4 regions of the Neorhizobium tunisiense genome follow, and region 2 is predicted to be linked to each of the others. Evidence: predicted binding sites of a transcription regulator. Region 2 holds the regulator's gene; each other region holds the start of a gene.
What was found. The regulator PhoB, encoded in region 2, activates phosphate uptake and scavenging genes when phosphate is short. The targets are predictions, from matches to a motif close to TGTCATNNANCTGTCAT.

Region 1 (5,093 bases), on a different contig from region 2:
ACAGAAACGACAACGCCATCAAACTCTATGCGCGCGGCTATTATTACGACGCCAAACGCAAGAACATGCTGGACGTCCTGGAGAAGTAGCCGGGGCGGAAATGCCCGGGTAAAAAATGTTCGGCGGCGCCTCAGGGCGCCGTTGTTGCTTTCGCCACCTCGGCGACAAGCCGGGTCGGATCGTAGCGGTTCCAGCTCGGTGTCAGCCCCAGCCGCACCACCACCAGATCGAGCGACGGGATGACCGTGATCGTCTGCCCGTCATGTCCCTGCAGGAAAAACGCATCCGCCGGGATGTCGGGATTGTCCGTGCCGGGCAGCCAGGTCTGCATTTTCGAATAACGCCCGTTCGAGGTGGCGTTCGGCTGCTGCATCAAATCGACAAAACCTTCCGGAAGGATCCGGTTGCCGTCCCAGACGCCGTCCCGGGCAAGCAGAAGCCCCATCCGGGCCCAATCGCGTGCGGTCGCATACATATAGGAACTGCCGACGAAGGTGCCTGCCGCATCGGCCTCCATGACAGCGCTTTGCATGCCGAGCGGACCGAACAGGGCGGCGCGGGGATAGGAGAGCGCCGCAGCCCCGCCGCCGATCTTGTCCATCCAGATCTTTGACAGCATCACCGCCGTGCCGGAGGAATAACTGAAGCGCGAACCGGGATCCGCCTCGAGCGGCTGGTCGGCGGCGAAACCCGCCATGTCCGGCTCGAGGTAGAGCATGCGGGTGACATCGGCGACCGCGCCGTAATTCTCGTTGAAGGCGAGCCCGCTCTCCATGGCGGCGAGGTCGGCAATCCGGATATCGCCCCGCTGGTTGCCCTGCCACTGCGGAAACAGGCCCCTGTCTTCCAGCGAAAGTTTTCCGCCGCGAATCAGCGTGCCCAGGATCGTGGCGTTCACGGTCTTGGTCATCGACCAGCCGAGCAACGGAGTATCCTTGGAAAAACCGGTGGAATAGGCCTCGCCGACGATCCGTCCCCGCTTGACGACGACCGCCGCCCGAAGGCCCGGACCGGCAAGACCCGTATCTGAAAGAAGCCGCACAACCGACGGATCAGATTCGACTTTTCCGCCTTCCGGCCAAAGCGTGGACGGATTGATTGACGTAACGGCAGGTACCGGAATGCCGGCGGCGGCCGCCGGCGTCCCATCTGGGACGACGGCGCAGCCGAGCCCTTCGCGATAGACCGCATCACTGCCGGCAAAAATACCGAGCAGGGCTGCATGAACCCGCTTTTCCATCCGATCGACGGAGACCCGCATCAATCTCAGAAGCGGGTGACCCGGAGCCTGCACATCGACGGCCAGGACCTCGCCGCTGTCGCGACCGGCAAGGAAGACGTTCGAGCAGACGATCTTGGCGGAATAGCCGCTGCCCACCCTCAGCAGTTCCGGCGGCGACGTATAGAGCCAGACCCCGAGCCCGACCAGGCCGACGACGATGACGCCGCCGAGGACTTTTACGAACCGCACCAACAACCGCATGCCTGCCTCCGTCTCAAGGCCGCATGCAATCAGGATTCTTGGGCGCAAGGAAGAGGGTGTTCGGCCGCGGCCGCGTGGAAGTGGGACTGCACACAGGCGGCGTCATCAATCTGTAGCATGACGGGTTTACACGCCCTGAAACTCTGGACAAGGCGGGACTCGACCATGGCGGATATTGCACAGGAAGCCGGTTTTCGGAAAAACCAGAAGCTGAAGGACGCACTTCTGCAGCATAAAGCCCTGTCCCGGCAGGGTTTCTCGGAAAGGCTTTTCGGCCTGCTGTTCTCCGGCCTCGTCTACCCGCAGATCTGGGAAGACCCGGAAGTCGACATGACCGCCATGGAGCTTTCCGACCGGCATTCGATCGTCACCATCGGCTCCGGCGGCTGCAACATGCTTGCCTATCTGTCCCGGTCCCCGAAAAAGATCGACGTCGTAGACCTCAACCCGCATCACGTCGCGCTGAACCGCCTGAAGCTCGCCGCCTTCCGCCACCTGCCGGGTCATGGCGATGTCGTGCGCCATTTCGGCATGGACGGCGTCCGCACCAACAGCAAAAGCTACGACACCTTCATCGCGCCGAACCTCGATGCGGCAACCCGTGCCTACTGGGACAAGCGCTCGCTCGCCGGCCGCCGCCGGATCGAAGTGTTCGACCGCAACATCTACAAGACCGGGCTGCTCGGCCGCTTCATCGGCGCCGGCCACCTGATCGCCCGCCTGCATGGCATAGACCTCACCGAGATGGCCAATGCCAAGTCGCTGCGCGAGCAGCGCCAGTTCTTCGACGACCGTATCGCGCCGCTGTTCGACAAGCCGCTGATCCGCTGGATCACCAGCCGCAAGAGCTCGCTGTTCGGCCTTGGCATTCCGCCGCAGCAATATGACGAGCTGGCGAGCCTTGCCTCCGACGGCTCGATCGCCCCGGTTCTCCGCCAGCGCCTCGAAAAGCTCGCCTGCCACTTCCCGCTACGCGACAACTATTTCGCCTGGCAGGCCTTCGCCCGCCGTTACCCGAAGCCCGAGGAAGGCACGCTGCCGACCTACCTCAAGGCCGAAAACTACCGCGCGATCCGCGAAAATGCCGAGCGTGTCACGGTCCATCATGCGAGCTTCACCGAGCTTCTGGCCCAGAAGGCCGCCGGTTCGGTCGATCGTTACGTCCTGCTCGATGCGCAGGACTGGATGAACGACGAGCAGCTCAACGACGTCTGGTCGGAAATCACCCGCACGGCCGCCCCCGGCGCGCGCGTGATCTTCCGCACCGCCGCCGAAAAGAGCGTGCTCGACGGCCGTCTTTCCCCTGCCCTGCTTGATCAGTGGTCCTATCTGGAAGAACGCTCCAACGAACTCAACCTCGAGGATCGCTCGGCGATCTACGGCGGTTTCCACATCTATGTGAAGAAATCCTGATGACGACGGATATGGCGAGCAGTCCCCTGTCCAATGGCCACGCCGAACGCATGGACCGGATGTACCGGTATCAGCGCCATATCTACGACATCACCCGCAAATATTACCTCTTCGGCCGCGATCGGGCGATTGCCGGACTGAATGTCCCACCGAACGCTTCGCTACTCGAAGTCGGCTGCGGCACGGGCCGTAACCTGGCCCTCGCCCACCGCCATTATCCGGCGGCGAAGCTCTATGGCCTCGATATCTCCGCCGAAATGCTGGAAAGCGCCCAGGCCAATTTCCGCGGCAAGCCTGTCACGCCTGAATTCCGCGTCGCCGATGCGACGAACTTCAAGGCGGAGGAATTCGGCACGACCGGCTTCGACCGCATCCTGATCTCCTACGCGCTGTCGATGATTCCCGACTGGGAAAAGGCGATCGACGCCTCGCTTGCGGCGCTCGCACCGCATGGTTCCCTGCATATCGTCGACTTCGGCCAGCAGGAACGGCTGCCGGGCTGGTTCGGACGATTTTTGAAGGCCTGGCTGACGCGTTTCCACGTCACGCCGCGGCCGAATCTGCACGAAGTGCTGGAGAGCAAGCTGGCCAGCGCCGATGCCGACATGATCTTCGAGGAGATCGGCCGGGGGTATGCCTGGCATGCCGTCATCCGCCGCCGGAGCTAAAATCCCGCACATCCCGCCATTCCAGGCCGGAAACCCTCTTGCCCTAACCGATTTTTTACGACGTTATGGTGAATATGGGGTTCATGCCTCCCTGTTTTGCGTTGAACGGGGCAAGAGGCTTCCACATCGACACCACACGGGATGTTCATGCCTCGGCTCCTTCTGGCCCTTCTTGCCACCGCGCTCCTTGCCACGGGATGCACATCCTCAAGTTATGACCTGATGGAAACGTCATCGGTCAAGAAGATGCGGTTCAAGGACAATGACCCGCAGGATTTCGGCAAAACTCACCCTGGGCTCCACGAAATCCACGGCATCGACGTCTCCAAGTGGAACGGCACCGATATCGACTGGCCCGCCGTCAAGAAATCCGGCATCGCCTTCGTCTTCATCAAGGCGACGGAAGGCAAGGATCGCATCGATCCGACATTCGAGCTGAACTGGCGGGGCGCCGCATCGGCCGGCATTCCTTATGCTCCCTACCACTTCTATTATTTCTGCTCGACGGCCGACGAACAGGCCGACTGGTTCATCAACAATGTCCCGAAAGACGCGGTGAAGTTGCCGCCCGTCCTCGACATGGAATGGAACCACGCCTCGCCGACCTGCAAGATCCGTCCTGACCCTGAAACGGTGCGCGCGTCCATGCAGCGCTTCATGGACCGGATCGAGGCCTATTACGGCAAGCGGCCGATCATCTACACCTCCGTGGATTTCCATCGCGACAATCTGGTCGGTGCCTTTGGCAACTACCATTTCTGGCTCCGCGCCGTGGCACAGCATCCTACCAAGATCTACCCGGATCGCCGTTGGGCTTTCTGGCAGTATACCTCGACGGGCGTCGTGCCGGGCATCAAGGGCGAGATGGATATCAACGTCTTTGCGGGCACGTCCAAGAACTGGCACAGCTGGGTTGCGGCAACCGCAAAGTAAACCCCGTTCCCCTGGCGAACAGGTATCTGGCAATGTGTGAGCAGTTGCGATAAAAACTGCGCCAACACGGCTGCCGCCCATGTTTCGGTCACAAATTTTTCCGAGATCGGACGGCGCTTACTCAGATTCTAGGAACGCCGAATGTCCGCTCGCTTTGCCCGCCGCCTCGCCCTTGCCTCCGTCATCACCAGCTGCCTTGCCTCCACCGCGCTTGCCCAGTCGCCGGCGCCTGCCTGCGGCGGCGATCTCGGCGCTTTCCTGAATGGCGTGAAAGCGGAAGCCATTTCCAAAGGTGCTTCGTCAAGCGCGGCGGATGAAGCGCTTGCCGGCGCCCAGATCGATCAGAAAGTTCTGTCACGCGACCGGGCCCAGGGCGTCTTCCGCCAGACCTTCCTCGAATTTTCGCAGCGCACCGTCAGCCAGGCGCGCCTCGACATCGGCCGCCAGAAGATCAAGCAATATGCGGACGTCTTCGCACGCGCGGAGAAGGAATTCGGCGTGCCGCCCGGCGTCATCACCGCCTTCTGGGGGATGGAGACCGATTTCGGCGCCGTCCAGGGCGACTTCAACACCCGTAACGCTCTGGTGACGCTCTC
Region 2 (5,093 bases):
TGCTCATTCTGGCGCTGCCGATCGGCGTCGCCGCCTCGATCTATCTCGAGGAATTCGCCCCGAAGAACAAGTTCACCGACCTGATCGAGGTGAACATCAACAATCTCGCGGCCGTTCCCTCGATCGTCTACGGTCTGCTCGGCTTGGCGGTCTTCGTCAACTTCATGGGCCTGCCCCGTTCCGCCTCCTTGGTCGGCGGCCTGGTGCTCACCCTCATGACGCTGCCGACGATCATCATCGCGACCCGCGCGGCCCTGAAGGCTGTGCCGCCCTCTATCCGCGCGGCGGCCCTCGGCCTCGGCGCATCCAAGATGCAGACGATCTTTCACCATGTCCTGCCGCTCGCGATGCCCGGCATCCTGACCGGTACGATCATCGGTCTCGCCCACGCACTCGGCGAAACCGCTCCGCTGCTCTTGATCGGTATGGTGGCCTTCGTCGCCAACTATCCGACCACGCCGCTCGACCCGTCGACGGCGCTGCCGGTACAGATCTACATGTGGGCGAACGAAGCGGAGCGCGCGTTCGTCGAGCGTACCTCGGGAGCAATCATCATCCTGCTCCTGTTCCTCATCCTAATGAATGTTGGCGCAATTCTCTTGCGGCGTCGCTTCGAGCGGCGCTGGTAGAAGGAGTATGACAATGAATATGATGTCAGAATCGGCAGTAGAAAAGGCGCTGGACCAAAAGATGAGCGATGCTCCCCACAAGATGATCGGTAAGGACGTTTCGGTGTATTACGGCGAAAAGCGTGCGCTTTTCGACGTGAACCTCAACGTCCGCGAAAACACTGTGACGGCTCTCATCGGTCCTTCCGGCTGCGGCAAGTCCACCTTCCTGCGCTGCCTCAACCGCATGAACGACACGATCGAGAATTGCCGCGTCACCGGCAAGATCACCCTCGATGCGGACGATATCTACGACCAGAACATCGACGTCGTGGAACTTCGCGCCCGTGTCGGCATGGTTTTCCAGAAACCGAACCCGTTCCCGAAGACCATCTACGAGAACGTCTCCTACGGTCCGCGCATCCACGGCCTGTCCAAGAGCAAGGCCGATATGGACCAGATCGTCGAGGCGAGCCTGCAGCGCGCTGGCCTCTGGGGCGAAGTCAAGGATCGCCTGCACGAATCCGGCACCGGCCTCTCCGGCGGTCAGCAGCAGCGTCTGTGCATCGCCCGTGCGATCGCCGTGTCGCCGGAAGTCATCCTGATGGACGAACCCTGCTCGGCTCTCGACCCGATCGCGACCGCCAAGGTTGAAGAACTCATCCATGAACTGCGTGCCAACTACACGATCGTCATCGTGACGCACTCGATGCAGCAGGCTGCCCGCGTGTCGCAGCGCACCGCCATGTTCCATCTCGGCCAACTCGTCGAGGAGAACGACACCGACAAGATGTTCACCAATCCCGACGATCAGCGCACCCAGGATTACATCATGGGCCGTTTCGGCTGATCCAGCCGATTGTGCCGCCTGAAAATCAATTTTGAGGACTAGAAGATGGCATCGACCCATATCCTGTCGGCATATGACGACGAACTGAAATACCTGAGCCGCCGCATCTCCGAAATGGGTGGCCTCGCCGAGCAGATGTGCTCGGACGCCGTGCGTGCGCTGGTCAATTCCGACGCCGCACTCGCGCAGAAGGTCATCTCCGACGACGTGATCCTCGATCACGCCGAGCGCGAGATCGGCGACAAGGCGATCATCACGATCGCCCGCCGCCAGCCGGTTGCGGCCGACCTTCGCGAGATTGTCGGTTCGTTGCGCATCGCCTCCGATCTGGAGCGCGTCGGCGACCTTGGCAAGAACACCGCCAAGCGCGTTATCGCGGTTCAGGGCACAGGCGTTCCGCGCAAGCTCGCCCGCGGTCTGGAACATCTCTCCGATCTCGCCCTCGTGCAGCTCAAGGACGTCCTCGACGTCTACGCGACACGTTCGGCGGAGAAGGCCGAGGCGATCCGCATCCGCGACGAGGAAATCGACGCGATGTACACCTCGCTGTTCCGCGAACTCCTCACCTACATGATGGAGGATCCGCGCAACATCACCACCTGCACGCACCTGCTGTTCTGCGCCAAGAACATCGAGCGTATCGGCGACCACGCCACCAACATCGCCGAGACCATCTACTACATGACGACCGGCGCCCAGCCGGAGGGCGATCGCCCGAAGGACGACTCGTCGAACACACTCGGCGCGATCACCGAATAAATGATGGAATGCTGACGGAGCAGAGCTGAAATGCTGCCTAAAATCGCTGTGGTGGAGGATGAAGAAGCACTCAGCGTGCTTCTTCGCTACAATCTCGAAGCGGAAGGTTATGAGGTCGAGACGATCCTGCGGGGGGATGAAGCCGAAATCCGGCTTCAGGAGCGTACGCCGGATCTTCTGATACTCGACTGGATGCTACCCGGCGTTTCCGGCATCGAACTCTGCCGCCGTCTGCGCACGCGTTCGGAAACGGAACGCCTGCCGATCATCATGCTGACGGCCCGCGGCGAGGAGAGCGAACGTGTTCGCGGCCTCGCCACCGGCGCTGACGACTATGTGGTAAAACCCTTCTCGACCCCGGAGCTGATGGCCCGCGTCAAGGCGATGCTGCGCCGCGCCCGTCCCGAAGTGCTCTCCAGCGTGCTCCGTTGCGGCGATATCGAACTCGATCGGGAAACCCATCGCGTTCACCGCAAGAGCCGTGAAGTGCGCCTCGGCCCGACCGAATTCCGCCTTCTGGAATTCCTGATGGCCTCGCCCGGCCGTGTGTTCTCACGGTCGCAGCTTCTGGATGGCGTCTGGGGCCACGACATCTATGTCGATGAGCGTACCGTAGACGTGCATGTCGGGCGCCTGAGAAAAGCGCTCAACTTCTCCAACATGCAGGATGTCATCCGCACCGTCCGCGGCGCGGGTTACTCGATGGAATCTTAACGAGCCGACTCAAGCCGCCTCGGTCTGCCGCTGCCATTCCGGCAGCGGAAAGATCCGGTCATAGGCCCAGTTGAAGACGAAGGCATAGACCACGTAGAAGACCGCGAAAGACACATCCATCATCAGAGCATGGAGGATGCTGACGCCGAGATACCAGGCGATCAGCGGCAAAAGCGCGATCAGCAGACCAAGTTCGAACAACACCGCATGCGCCACGCGTATCGCGGTGCTTTTCTGTGTGGTGCCGGTGAAGCGCTGCATCAGATGGTCGAAGCCGAGATTGTAAAGATAGTTCCAGCCGGTGGCGATCGTCGCGCTGCCGATGCCGACCACGCCGATATCGGCAGCCGGCATGCCGAAGGCGATAGCGCCGAGCGGCGTGATGAGAGCGAGCCCGATCAGTTCGAAGCTGATGGCATGGCGGATACGGTCGCGTGTCGAGCGCATGATGACCTCCTGGGTTCTGTTCCGGGTCGTCCCGGAGTTTCTGCCCGAATGGGGGAGGTCGTCCTCGCTGTTTTGGAAATAGGCGCAATGCCGCCCGGCAGCAAGGCTTGGGCCTGGCATATCTGCCATGCAGCAACAAAAAAGCGGACCTCAAGCCCGCTTCCGATCTAGCCCTCGTGTCGCCTTGCCGCTCAGACCCGAGCAGCAACCTTGCGCCGCTCGTTGACCGGCTGGTAGGCGAGCTTTGCGTGATAGCTGCAATAGGGCGAAGCATCCGGGGATTCGCAGCCGCAGAAGTGGAAGTCGTCCTTGAGCGGATCGCCGACCGGCCATTTGCAGGTGCGCTCGGTGAGTTCGGTCAATGCAAGGCGACGGGAGATCGGCACCACCACGTTGGAGGCGGGACGATATTCCATCTCCTGATAGGGCTCGATTTCGACCTCTTCCTTGACCATCGTCGCACCAACGGCGCGGGTAACGGTCCGGGTCGCGACGCGCGATGCATAGTTCGGGGCTCGCGGCGCCGACGTCGTGCGCTTGGCCGCAGATGAACGGCCCGTCGCTACCGTGCCGCCGGCTTTCGCCCGACCCGGCAGGCTCAGACGATGCACCTTGCCGATCACGGCATTTCGGCTTACGCCTCCAAGTTGCGCTGCGATCTGGCTGGCGCTGAGGCCCTCCGACCATAATCTTTTGAGCTTCTCGACACGCTCGTCTGTCCAGTTCATGCCCGTTCTCCGCCTTTGAACGTTGCTGGCATGCAGAATCCTTCCACCTTTGCTGCGAAATTCATTTCGCAGCACCCACTATATCTATGCTTGAGGTGACTAGTTCCGCCGCATGCAGTCTAGTAATTGATCTTTAACCTAGTGTGAGGCTGACTCCGTGGCAAGAGTCGGGAGAATCTGCGGGAATCGATTTCGTGGTTTTCCCCAACTTGCTGTCCGGGAGAGTCATTTTTGTCACATTGGCCGGCGCCTTTCGCCTTCCGGCCCGGATCCGCCCAAAACGCCGAGCTTTGTTGACATTGATGGCCTAAACCCCGATAGTGCCCCCGCCGCCCAGTGGGCGGCATTTTTGGTTTTTTCGGCCCGTTCCATGGGCCTTTTTGGACTGCCTAGAGGAGTGATGTCGCCATGGCTGAAGCCGCGCTTTTCGACACGTTTGCCCGGGCTCCGCTGCGTTTCGAGCGCGGCGAGGGCGTATGGCTTGTGACGGAAAGTGGGGAGCGATATCTCGATTTCGGTTCCGGCGTCGCGGTCAATTCGCTCGGCCACGGACATCCGCATCTCGTTGGTGCGCTGAAGGCGCAGGCCGACAAGGTGTGGCACACGTCCAACCTCTTCGAGCAGCCCGGCCAGGAGAAGCTGGCGCGTCGTCTCGCCGACAACTCTTTCGCGGACAAGGTGTTCTTCACCAATTCCGGCGCCGAGGCCCTGGAATGTGCCATCAAGACGGCGCGCCGCTATCAGTTCGTGAAGGGGCATCCGGAGCGCTTCCATATCATTACCTTCGAAGGTGCCTTCCACGGCCGTACGCTGGCGACCATCGCTGCCGGCGGCCAGGCGAAATATCTCGAAGGCTTCGGCCCGAAGGTCGAAGGCTTCGATCAGGTGCCGTTCGGCGACATCGACGCCCTGAAGGCCGCGATCACCGATGCGACCGCGGCTATTCTGATCGAGCCGATCCAGGGAGAGGGAGGCGTCCGGCCGGTT
Region 3 (5,093 bases), 810 kb from region 2:
GCCTCGTCCACAACCTGACCTTCCGCCCGTCCTCCGAGCCGGACCTCGACCTCGAATTCGTGGTGCCCTCCGCCTACCGCGATTTTGCTGGGGAGCGGCTGGACGGGCGTTTGCAGCAGCTGGCGAGGCTGACAGGCAAACGGCTGGCGTTCCGGTTCGAGTAGGGCGGGCTCGCGGGAGAGGGCAGGAGAGCGGCTGCCTCGCGGCAGGGCATCAGAAATTGTCAGGTTGCGTCCAACAGTATTTTCTCGTGTATGCTCGCGAACTGACATTACCCGTTTAATCGGCTGAGCAAGATTCGATGTCTCTGAATGCGCGCCCTCGTGAGATCGGCTTTGTCCTGTTTACCGGACTGACGCAGCTCGATTTGACTGGGCCTTGGGAAGTTCTGACGCGGCTGCCCGATACCCGTTGCCATTTGGTGGCTGACGGTCACGCTCCCGTTCGAAGTGCGAGCGGACTGAGTATTGTCCCAAGCATGCCGCTTGAAGCATGCGGTCAGCTCGACATCGTGGTTGTTCCGGGCGGGCCCGGTCATCTGGATGCGATGCAGGACGAACGCCTTCTCTCGTTTCTAAAGCGTCAGGAGCCAGGCTGCCAGTTCCTGATGGCGGCCTGCACGGGTACGCTGGTGCTTGCTGCCGCCGGTCTGCTTCAGGGCTACGAGTGCACCACTCACTGGACGGCGCTGCATCGGCTCTCAGCTTTCGGAGCAATTCCCGTAAACCGGCGGGTCGTATTTGACCGGACGCGGGCCACCGGTGGCGGCGTGACGGCAGGTATCGATCTTGGCTTGGTCATGGCCGCCAAACTGGCAGGTGAAGAGGTAGCGCGGAAAATCCAGTTGATGATGGAATATGCGCCTGAACCTCCATTCGCCGGATCGCCCATGACCGCCGACCCTGCGACAGTGAAGGCGTTGGAAGCACCTTCGGATATCGCAGATCAGATAAGAGCCATCGATGCCGACGCGATATCCAGACTTAGGGGAGAATCTCGGCCCGCATAGCGGTCGCGGACCTGAGCGCCCGGCGTTCACCGGACGCTCTTTGCTTTTGGGACGTCTGCTGCTTACTTGGCAGACAGGAATTCACCCACTTCGAGCACGCTGAACTCGTTGTTGTCGGCCTTGTCGACGGCGCGGCCTGCCGAGAAGGGCAGGTTGTTGTCGTTGCCGATGATGATGCGGGTGGCGTCGATGACGTCGACGTTCTCGATCGTCACGAACGGCATGTCGTAGACGCCGGCGACACTGCCGGCCTTCTTCTTGTTGTCCGGGTCCTGGATGTTCATCAGGTCGATATAGCCGATCTTGCGGACCGCCTTGCCGGAATTGGCGTCGGTCATTTCGATCTTGTAGACGCGCTTGTGCTTGGCAGGCGCGTTGAAGCAGGTCGGCTCGGGTTTTGCCGGGTCGGCGCAGGGCTTGTCGGCGGTGCCGGCGCCGTTGTCTCGCTCGATGACGAGAGCGGTGGTCGCGTCGATCATGTTGAAGTCGCCGATCGCCTCGCCGCCCTTGGAGAGCGGGTAGAGCCAGGAGCGGCCGGTCCATTTCTTGGAGGCGATGTCGAACTCGATGACGCGCAGCGCAGTCAGCCCCTCTGCGTCTTCGACCTTGCCGTCCTCCTTGTAGAGCGGGCCTTCGAGCAGGCCGTAGAGCTTGGCCCCGTCCTTGGACATTGCAAGGCCTTCATAACCGCCGGAACGCTTCACGTTGAAGACCGGTGCCTTGGCGATCGGGTTCGCCTGCAGCTGGACGAGCGGGCTGTCGGGAGACGTGACCGGCTTGCCGTCGACCGTGGTAGCGACGACGTCGGTCAGCCGACCCTGCATGTCGACCTTGATCAGGTAGGGGCCGAATTCGTCGCCGAGCCAGAAGCCGTCGGCAACCGGCTGGATCGATTCGATGTCGAAATCGGCGCCGGTGAGGTAACGGGTTTCCGAAGCTTCCGTGACGATCGGGAACGGCGCGATCTTGTTCGGGTCGGAGAGGAAGACATTCTTGACGACTTCGGCCTTGTTGGCGGCCCAGTCGAATTTCATCTGGTGCAGGAACAGCATGGCGTCGGAGGAATTGGTCTTGCCGCCGAAACCGTTGTCCGACAGCGTCCAGAAGGTGCCGTCAGCCATTGTCTTAATGCCGGAGAAACCCTGCACCGGCTGGCCGTCGAGCGGCAGCTTGACGTCTGTCACGCGGGCGCCGTCCTTGCCCGGCAGGGTGCCGAGGGCTTCCGTGCGCTTGCGGTCGGCGGTGGTGAACTTGCCGGAGGTCTTGAGGAACGCCGGCGCGTCGGCCGGAGCCGGAACGACCGTGTTGGCGGGCAGGATCGCCTGGCCGGTGAGCTTGGCCGGGAAAACCTTGTCGTCAGCAGAAGCGGGGCCACCGATCAGCGCAGCGAGCGCGCCAATCACTACGGGGGTAGCGAGCAGAAATTTGGTCATGGGGTCACCTGTTGGTTGGCGTGTCAAAGACGCCAACCGGTTAAGGCGAGTGCGTGACGGGGAGGTGATGGATGATTGACGCTTCGATGAAGCTTTGATGACTGAAATTTTACAGGCGCATGGAGGCTTTACGCGCTTCTGCGAAGCGCCATCCAGCGGCCCGGCGTCATGCCGAACGTCTTCTTGAAATGCCGGGTGAAATGCGCCTGGTCGGCAAAGCCCGTATCGGCCGCGATCTCCGCCAGGCTGCCGCCTTGTGACAGCAGGACTTTCGCCCGGTCGAGCCGGCGCATGACGAGATAGCGGTGCGGGCTGGTTCCCAGAAGCTTGCGGAATTGCCTGGCGGTCGTATAGCGATCGAAACCGCTGACTTCCTCCAGTTCCTCCGAAGAAACCGTCCGGTCAGCGTTCGCCTGCAGGTAATCGCGGCAGCGCAGAACCGCCTGCTGCGCGCGCGCCGTGCCCGCCGCACCGCCCTTGCCGTCCGCGTGGCGCCAGAGGTATGTCGCCATGCGGGCGATCAGGTCGTCAAGCAGCAGGTCCTGCGGCTCGGCTTCGAGATCGTCCAGAGCTTCGGCAAGACACTGCCGGAATTCCGCATCCGCTATGATGGGATCCGGCACGAAGGGCAGACCGCGCGAACCGCCGGCCGCCTCGATCAGCCGCTCCGGCGGCAGGTAGAGCATTCGGTAGCGCAGGCCGGCATCGGTGCCGGCCGCCCCGTCATGCACCTCGTCCGGATGCAGCACGATGACATTGCCGGGCAGGCTGGCGCGGGCGGCACCGCGATACTGGAAAGTCTGGACGCCGGAAAGCGTCACGCCGAGTGCGTAGGTATCGTGGCGATGGGGCTCGAAACCGTTGCCGTGGAAGCGAGCCTCGATCCGCTCGATGCCGCGCGACGAGGGCGCCTGGACGATGCCATCAGGCGCGCCCCTTGCGCTGTCGTCAGGCGCGCCTCTTGCGCTGCCTTCGGCCGTGGCTCCCGAGTTGCACGAACGTTCAAGACCCGGGGCACCGGCCGCCGTTATCCCGTCAGTTCCCGCATAACCTTCCACGGAGTTGTTTTTCATGTTCGATACCAAGATCGCGATCGTGCTTCGCGATGACCTCGCCCCCTGGCAGGAGCTCAACGTGACCGCCTTCCTGACAAGCGGCATCATCGCGCAAAATCCCGCGATCATCGGTGAACCATATCGGGATGCGGCGGGTCATGTCTACAATCCGATGAGCATCCAGCCGATCGTGGTGCTGACCGCCGACCGGGAGACGCTGCGCACCATCCACCGTCGCTCGCTGGAACGGGAGGTGACGATATCGGCCTATGTCGAGGAGATGTTCTCGACTGGTCATGACGCGGCCAACCGCGAGGTCTTCGCGCAGTTTGCGCCGGAGGATGCGAAACTGGTCGGCATCGCGCTCAGGGCCGAAAAGAAGATCGCCGACAAGATTACCAAAGGCTCGAAAATGCATAAGTGACTGCGAAGAACATATTCTTCGGAATGATCCAGAGCGCGGCGATCGGCGTGGCCGAGGCCAAGATATAAGTGGCGATGCTGAGGAGCAGGTAGTTGATCCAGGCAGCCGATCGCGGGGATCCTAGACCCACCAGCGCCACGATCAGGTTGGCGGCGCATAGGGTCCGGGTGATGGGGCGGACCCAGGGCAGGGGGAAGGCACCCAGTCCAGCTGATTCCATAATAACGACAAGCAGCAGCGACAGCAGGATGACGATCGCAACCAGCACGCGGGAAGAGGGAAACCTCATCGTGCCGTCCATCCTTCCGGCGCCAAGGTAGAGAAACCCGCCCGCCGGCACTCGCCCATATGGCCCCCGGCGATATGGGGTCGGGGTCTTGTCACAAAATCCCGGCCGGTTTCCGGGAGGAGGGATTGGGACATGGGCTGGGCTCGCGTTGAAAAGCTTTTGATCCGGCGGTATCGTGGATGAATGAATGGATCGGGCGGGGGCTATGATGAATGCTATCACCATCAATCTGTCCGATGAACTGATGCGGTTGCTCAAAGCGCGCGCCGACAAGAACGGGCGAAGCGTCGAGGCCGAAATAGAGCAGATTTTAACTGACGTCTTGCTGCCAGATCTGCAAGCTGCGCAAAGCCCCGGGCAGCCGGCATAAATTCAACGCTGGCTGATTGTTTCACTGCGGCGTGGAAGCTCTAAAGCTCCACTGCCTCGACCTTCTTGTTGACGAAGCGCAGGGCCACGCCGCCACTGATCAGTTTCAAGGCCGTTTCGCCGAACAGGTCGCGGCGCCAGCCGGAAAGGGCACCGACATTGGCGGCCTCACCCTCGGCGGCGATCTTTTCGAGATCGTCGGTGTTGGCGATGATCTTGGCGGCGACGCCCTGCTTGTCGGAGATCAGCTTCAGGAGAACCTTCAGCAGCTCGACGGCGGCGGCGGTGCCTTCCGGGACATGCACATGTTTCGGCGCATGCGGCATCTCGGTCTTCGGCAGGGCAAGTGCTGCATTGACCGCTTCGATGATCGCGGTGCCGGAGGCGGAGCGTTCCCAGCCCTTCGGGATGGTGCGCAGCCGCGACATGGCTTCCACGTCCTTCGGCTGCTGCTGGGCGATCTCGTAGATCGCGTCGTCCTTCAGCACGCGGGAACGCGGCACGTTGCGGCTGC
Region 4 (5,093 bases), on a different contig from region 2:
TTCAGCTCGTCGGCCGCGGCGATCTGAGCGTCACGGCCCGCGGCGCTGCGCATGGCGAGATCGGCCAGACCCAGTTCCTGCCGCTGAACGTCGTCCGCTATGGCGCCGACGGCGACGGTGACGGTCATATCGACATGGTCCGTTCGCGCGCCGATGCGCTTGCCTCGACCGCCAATTTCCTGAAAGGACACGGCTGGAGGCCGGGTGCCGGCTACCAGCCGGGCCAGCCGAACTTCGTTGCCATCCAGGGCTGGAACGCAGCAACCGTCTACCAGCAGGCGATCGCCTATATGGGCGCCCAGATCGACGGCCAATAAGCCGCGTTTGTCTTGAAATCAGGCCGGGATCTGCTCGGCCTCGATCGGCGGTTCATCCAGGTTAGGCCGGACGAAATCGCCCTTGCTGTCCATGATCCAGAGCTCGCCGGTCGAAATGTCGAACCAGGCACCGTGAATGCCGAGTTTCCCCTCTTCGTCGTGTTTGCGAACAAAGGGAAAGGTCTGCAGATTGGCGATCGAATTGCGGATCGAGACCCGCTCCAGCGCCGTCTGGCGTTCGGCCTGGGTCATCAAGTCGTTGTTCTGGATCTGCTCGGCGGCGGGCCTGACCAGCCCCATCCACTTGCCGATGAAATCCCCCGGCGACAGCGGCTTCATGGAAGGGTCGAGCGCCGCCTGAATGCCGCCGCAGCGGCCATGGCCCATCACCACGATATTGTCGATCTCAAGCACCTGAACGGCATATTCGATCGCCGCCGACGTGCCGTGGAACTGCCCGTCCGGCTCGTAGCGCGGCACCATGTTGGCGACGTTGCGCACCACGAACATTTCTCCGGGCCCGCAGTCGAAAATTGTCTCCGGCGCGGCACGGGAGTCGCAGCATGCGATCAGCAGCGTATGGGGTTTCTGCCCCTTGTCCGCCAATACACGGTAGCGCTCGCGTTCGTCACTATAGCGACCGCTCATGAAGTTGCGGTAGCCCGCCAGAAGTCTGTCAGGAAAATCCGTCATGGAGCAACGATTATAGTGGCTCCGGCCGAAGATCAACGGCCATTGTGCATATGCGAAATTGCTATGCCCTCAACGCTTGGTCCGCTGCAAGGGGTGCACGAGCCGGCGCATCTGAACCATCGCCATGGGTGTGGAGAGGCTCGACGCGTCCGTCTCCAGCGTCAGCTCGTCGCCGCCGCGCTTTGCGGTGCGCGCCAGGATCTCGAAAACGCTGGCGGTTGCCAGCTGCAACGCCTTTTCCTCGTCCATGCCGGCCAGGATGCGCCCAAGGAACAGGGCTCCCAAAAGATCGCCGAGCCCGTTGGGCGGATTGTCGATCAGCCGGTGTTCGGCAAGCAGCGCATGTTTGCCGGTGAGATAGAGATTGCCGGTGCCGCCCGCCATCATCGGCACGGCCGAGGTCACCAGGATGCGCGGCGGCCCGAGCGCGATTGCGGCATCCATGATATCGTTGTTGGTTTCAAGCGGCGCACCGGAAAGCCAGGCGAGCTCGTAGCGGTTCGGGGTGGCGATCGTCGCAAGCGAAATGAGTTCGTCACGGATCGCTTCCGCCGTCGGCTGCGGGATATAGAGCCCGCCGAGATCGCCCATGACCGGATCGCAGACATAGAGAAGATCCGGATTTTTCTCCTTCAACGCCCGGATGAGCCGCGCCACCGACCGCGGCTGGGCGGCATTGCCGAAATATCCGGTCAGCACCGCCTTCACTTCTCCCAGCCATGGCGCGCGAATAAGATCGTCTATAGCCTTGTCAAAATCTGATTCGGGAAAGGTCAACCGGGTGGAAGGCCCATGACCGGGATGCCAGGGGAGAACGACGGTCGGCATTGCCCAGACGGGAAATCCAAGCGTCTCGAGCGCGAAGACGGCGGCGCGATTGCCGACCGAGCCGCGCACGACATGGCTGGAGATGACGAGGACGGCACTGCTGGTATCCTGCATGAGATCGGTTTCCGGCTACGATGGCCCTGTTGATCGTTTCTTCGCCAGCGCATGTCAACAAGGCTTCACGGAAGAATGAAACGTGTACTGTCGCTTGACATGGATCAGCCACGTTGCCGCGTGATGACACAAAGCTAATTTATTCCGTCCGGGCACGGAAAAAGGGGAGAGGGACATGGCCGTCAGGCAAAATCCGAAACGGGAAAAGCAGATTGAAAGCGCGCGCAAGATCGTTGCTGCGAGCAAGGGGCCGCATCTCGACCCGCTCATCCTGTTCGGCCGGGCCAGCACTGACGACCTCGAAAGCTACACCCCGGAAATGCTGGCGCTTTCCGCCAACCATGCAGCCGCGCGGCTGATGGCCTGGCCCCGGGTTCGGGCCGACATCACGGTCGAACCGGTCGCCGGTGTCGAGCCGGACGGTATTGCGGTCTCGGTACTGACCGTCGTCGACCGCAACATGCCCTTCCTGTTCGACTCGGTCATGGGCGAAGTAACCGCCACTCACCGCGACCTCACCATGGCGGTCCACCCGATCCTGGTCGTGCAGCCGGGTAAGGAACCGGTGCTGCGCTCCAACGAACAGCCCGGGGATCCGGCCCATCATGTGAGCCTCATCCAGATCCATCTTTCGCCGCTCAACGAGGAACAGGCCGCTTCGCTCGTCGAGCGCATCCGCTACATCCTCGACCAGGTGCATCTGTCGATCACCGACTGGGGCTCCATGCTGGAAGTCCTCGATGGCGCGGCAAAGCAGCTCAACAACTCGACCAGCCGCAAGAAGACGGACCGCGAGGAGGCACTCGCTTTCCTGGCCTGGCTGCGCGACGACAACTTCACCTTCCTCGGCATGCGCGAATACGTCTATTCCGGCAAGGGCGCGGAAGCCAAGGTCGAACGCGGCAAGGGCCGCGGTCTCGGCATCCTCTCCGATCCGGACGTGCTGGTGCTGCGCCAGGGCAAGGACGCCGTGACGACCACGCCGGAAATTCTCGAATTCCTCGACGGCCCCGATTTCCTGATCGTCACCAAGGCCAACGTGAAGTCGGTCGTCCACCGCCGCGCCTATATGGATTATGTCGGCGTCAAGCGCTTCGACGAAAAGGGCGAGGTGGTCGGCGAGCTGCGCGTCGTCGGCCTTTTCACCGCAACCGCCTATACCCATTCCGTCCGCGACATCCCTCTCCTGCGCGCCAAGACCGGCCGGGTGGAAGAGCAGTTCGGCTTCGACCCCGACAGCCATTCCGGCCGCATGCTGGAAAACACGCTCGAATCCTATCCGCGCGACGACCTTTTCCAGATCGATACGGAGCTGCTGGCCCGCTTCTGCGAGCAGATCATGGAACTGAGCGAGCGTCCGCGCGTCCGGGTCCTGCCGCGCATCGACCATTTCGACCGTTTCGTTTCGGTAATCGTCTACGTACCCCGCGAGGACTATAATTCCCTGGTCCGCGAGAAGGTCGGCGACTACCTGACCAAGGTTTATGACGGCCACGTCTCCGCCTATTACCCGGCTTTTCCGGAAGGCGGCGTCGCCCGCGTCCATATGATCATCGGCCGCCGCGGCGGCAAGACGCCGCGAATCGCACAAGCCAAGCTCGAGGAAGCGATCCGCCTCATCGCCACCCCCTGGGAGGACCGCTTCGCAGCGCTTGCGGAGGAGGGGCCGCGGCTCTCCGTCACCCAGGCCTTCCAGGAAGCGTTCTCGCCCGAGGAAACCTTCGCCGACCTGCCGGACATCGCCGCTTGCGCCGCCGGCGAAACGATCCGCATCGCCTTCTATCGCCGCCCCGGCGATCCCGCCGGCACGGTGTCGCTGAAGATCTTCCACCGGGACCGGCATCTGTCGCTCTCGCGCCGCGTGCCGCTTCTCGAAAACCTCGGCTTCCATGCCGTTAGCGAGCAGACGTTCGAAATCCAGGTCGGCCCGGAAAACGACCGCAAGCTCATCGTCCTCCACGACATGGAACTGCAACTCGGCGACGGACGCGAGGTCGACCTTGCCCGCGAGGGACTGCTGCTCGAAGAGGCCTTCCTCTCCGCCTTCGAAGGCCTGATCGACAACGACGCCTTCAACCGGCTCGTTCTGCTGGCCGGCCTGTCGGCCCGCGAAGTCACTGTGCTGCGCGCCTATTCCCGTTACCTGCGCCAGACCGGCATCGTGTATTCGCAGGCCTATATCGCCGATACGCTGGTGAAATACCCGGCCATCTCCGCCGCCATCTTCCGCCTTTTCCGCGACGGTTTCGATCCGAAGATCACTGAGAAGGCCCGCGTCAAAAAGCTCACCGACCATCACGCCGAGATCGAGGGAGCGCTCGGCAACGTCCCCAATCTCGACGAAGACCGCACGCTTCGCCGCTTCGTCAATGCGGTCGATGCGACGCTCCGGACCAACTATTTCCAGCGTGACGAAAATGGCGCGCCGCACCGGATGTTCGCCTTCAAGCTCGATCCGAAGCTGCTCGACGGCCTGCCGGAGCCCCGCCCCTTCCGCGAGATCTATGTCTACGGCACCGAGGTCGAAGGCGTGCACCTGCGCTTCGGCAAGGTCGCCCGCGGCGGCCTGCGCTGGTCGGACCGCGGCGAGGACTACCGCACCGAAATCCTCGGCCTGGTGAAGGCCCAGCAGGTCAAGAACGCCGTCATCGTGCCGGTCGGCGCCAAGGGCGGCTTCTTCCCGAAAATGCTGCCCCCGGCGAGTTCGCGCGATGCGTTCTTCAATGCCGGCAAGGAGGCCTACAAGACCTTCATCCGCACGCTTCTGTCGATCACCGACAATATCGTCGGCGCCGACATCGTCGGGCCGCCGGATACGATCCGCCTCGATGGCGACGACCCCTATTTCGTGGTTGCCGCCGACAAGGGCACCGCAACCTTCTCCGACACCGCCAACGGCCTGGCGCAGGAAGCCGGCTTCTGGCTGGACGACGCCTTCGCCTCGGGCGGTTCCGCCGGTTACGACCACAAGAAGATGGGCATCACCGCCCGTGGCGCCTGGGAGGCCGTGAAGCGGCATTTCCGCGAGAAGGACATCGACATCCAGACGACGCCGTTCACGGTCGCCGGCGTCGGTGACATGTCCGGCGACGTCTTCGGCAACGGCATGCTTCTGTCGCGCAAGATCCGCCTCATCGCCGC

Region 1: ABCW43_RS19150 (BtaA family protein) is a predicted target of PhoB. The motif match lies at 1,584-1,600, and genes of this name have one in related genera.
Region 3: ABCW43_RS04505 (esterase-like activity of phytase family protein) is a predicted target of PhoB. The motif match lies at 2,529-2,545, and genes of this name have one in related genera.
Region 4: ABCW43_RS27450 (NAD-glutamate dehydrogenase) is a predicted target of PhoB. The motif match lies at 2,005-2,021, and genes of this name have one in related genera.

The regions. Positions count from the first base shown of each region.
Region 1 covers NZ_JBDIUU010000005.1:200,548-205,640, forward strand. Annotated here, with positions in the region: gene ABCW43_RS19140 (transglycosylase SLT domain-containing protein) at 1-89, shown strand, start outside; gene ABCW43_RS19145 (serine hydrolase) at 131-1,483, opposite strand; gene ABCW43_RS19150 (BtaA family protein) at 1,649-2,896, shown strand; gene ABCW43_RS19155 (class I SAM-dependent methyltransferase) at 2,896-3,564, shown strand; gene ABCW43_RS19160 (glycoside hydrolase family 25 protein) at 3,712-4,497, shown strand; gene ABCW43_RS19165 (lytic murein transglycosylase) at 4,639-5,093, shown strand, end outside.
Region 2 covers NZ_JBDIUU010000001.1:1,667,815-1,672,907, reverse strand. Annotated here, with positions in the region: gene pstA (phosphate ABC transporter permease PstA) at 1-629, shown strand, start outside; gene pstB (phosphate ABC transporter ATP-binding protein PstB) at 643-1,458, shown strand; gene phoU (phosphate signaling complex protein PhoU) at 1,504-2,217, shown strand; gene phoB (phosphate regulon transcriptional regulator PhoB) at 2,248-2,931, shown strand; gene ABCW43_RS08735 (PACE efflux transporter) at 2,941-3,378, opposite strand; gene ABCW43_RS08730 (GcrA family cell cycle regulator) at 3,570-4,106, opposite strand; gene ABCW43_RS08725 (aspartate aminotransferase family protein) at 4,515-5,093, shown strand, end outside.
Region 3 covers NZ_JBDIUU010000001.1:860,614-865,706, reverse strand. Annotated here, with positions in the region: gene ppx (exopolyphosphatase) at 1-164, shown strand, start outside; gene ABCW43_RS04510 (DJ-1/PfpI family protein) at 302-1,009, shown strand; gene ABCW43_RS04505 (esterase-like activity of phytase family protein) at 1,072-2,442, opposite strand; gene ABCW43_RS04500 (AraC family transcriptional regulator) at 2,571-3,515, opposite strand; gene ABCW43_RS04495 (DUF2000 family protein) at 3,514-3,921, shown strand; gene ABCW43_RS04490 (hypothetical protein) at 3,893-4,210, opposite strand; gene ABCW43_RS04485 (FitA-like ribbon-helix-helix domain-containing protein) at 4,416-4,580, shown strand; gene rnd (ribonuclease D) at 4,621-5,093, opposite strand, start outside.
Region 4 covers NZ_JBDIUU010000012.1:99,592-104,684, reverse strand. Annotated here, with positions in the region: gene ABCW43_RS27465 (lytic murein transglycosylase) at 1-317, shown strand, start outside; gene ABCW43_RS27460 (carbonic anhydrase) at 336-1,010, opposite strand; gene pdxY (pyridoxal kinase PdxY) at 1,080-1,952, opposite strand; gene ABCW43_RS27450 (NAD-glutamate dehydrogenase) at 2,128-5,093, shown strand, end outside.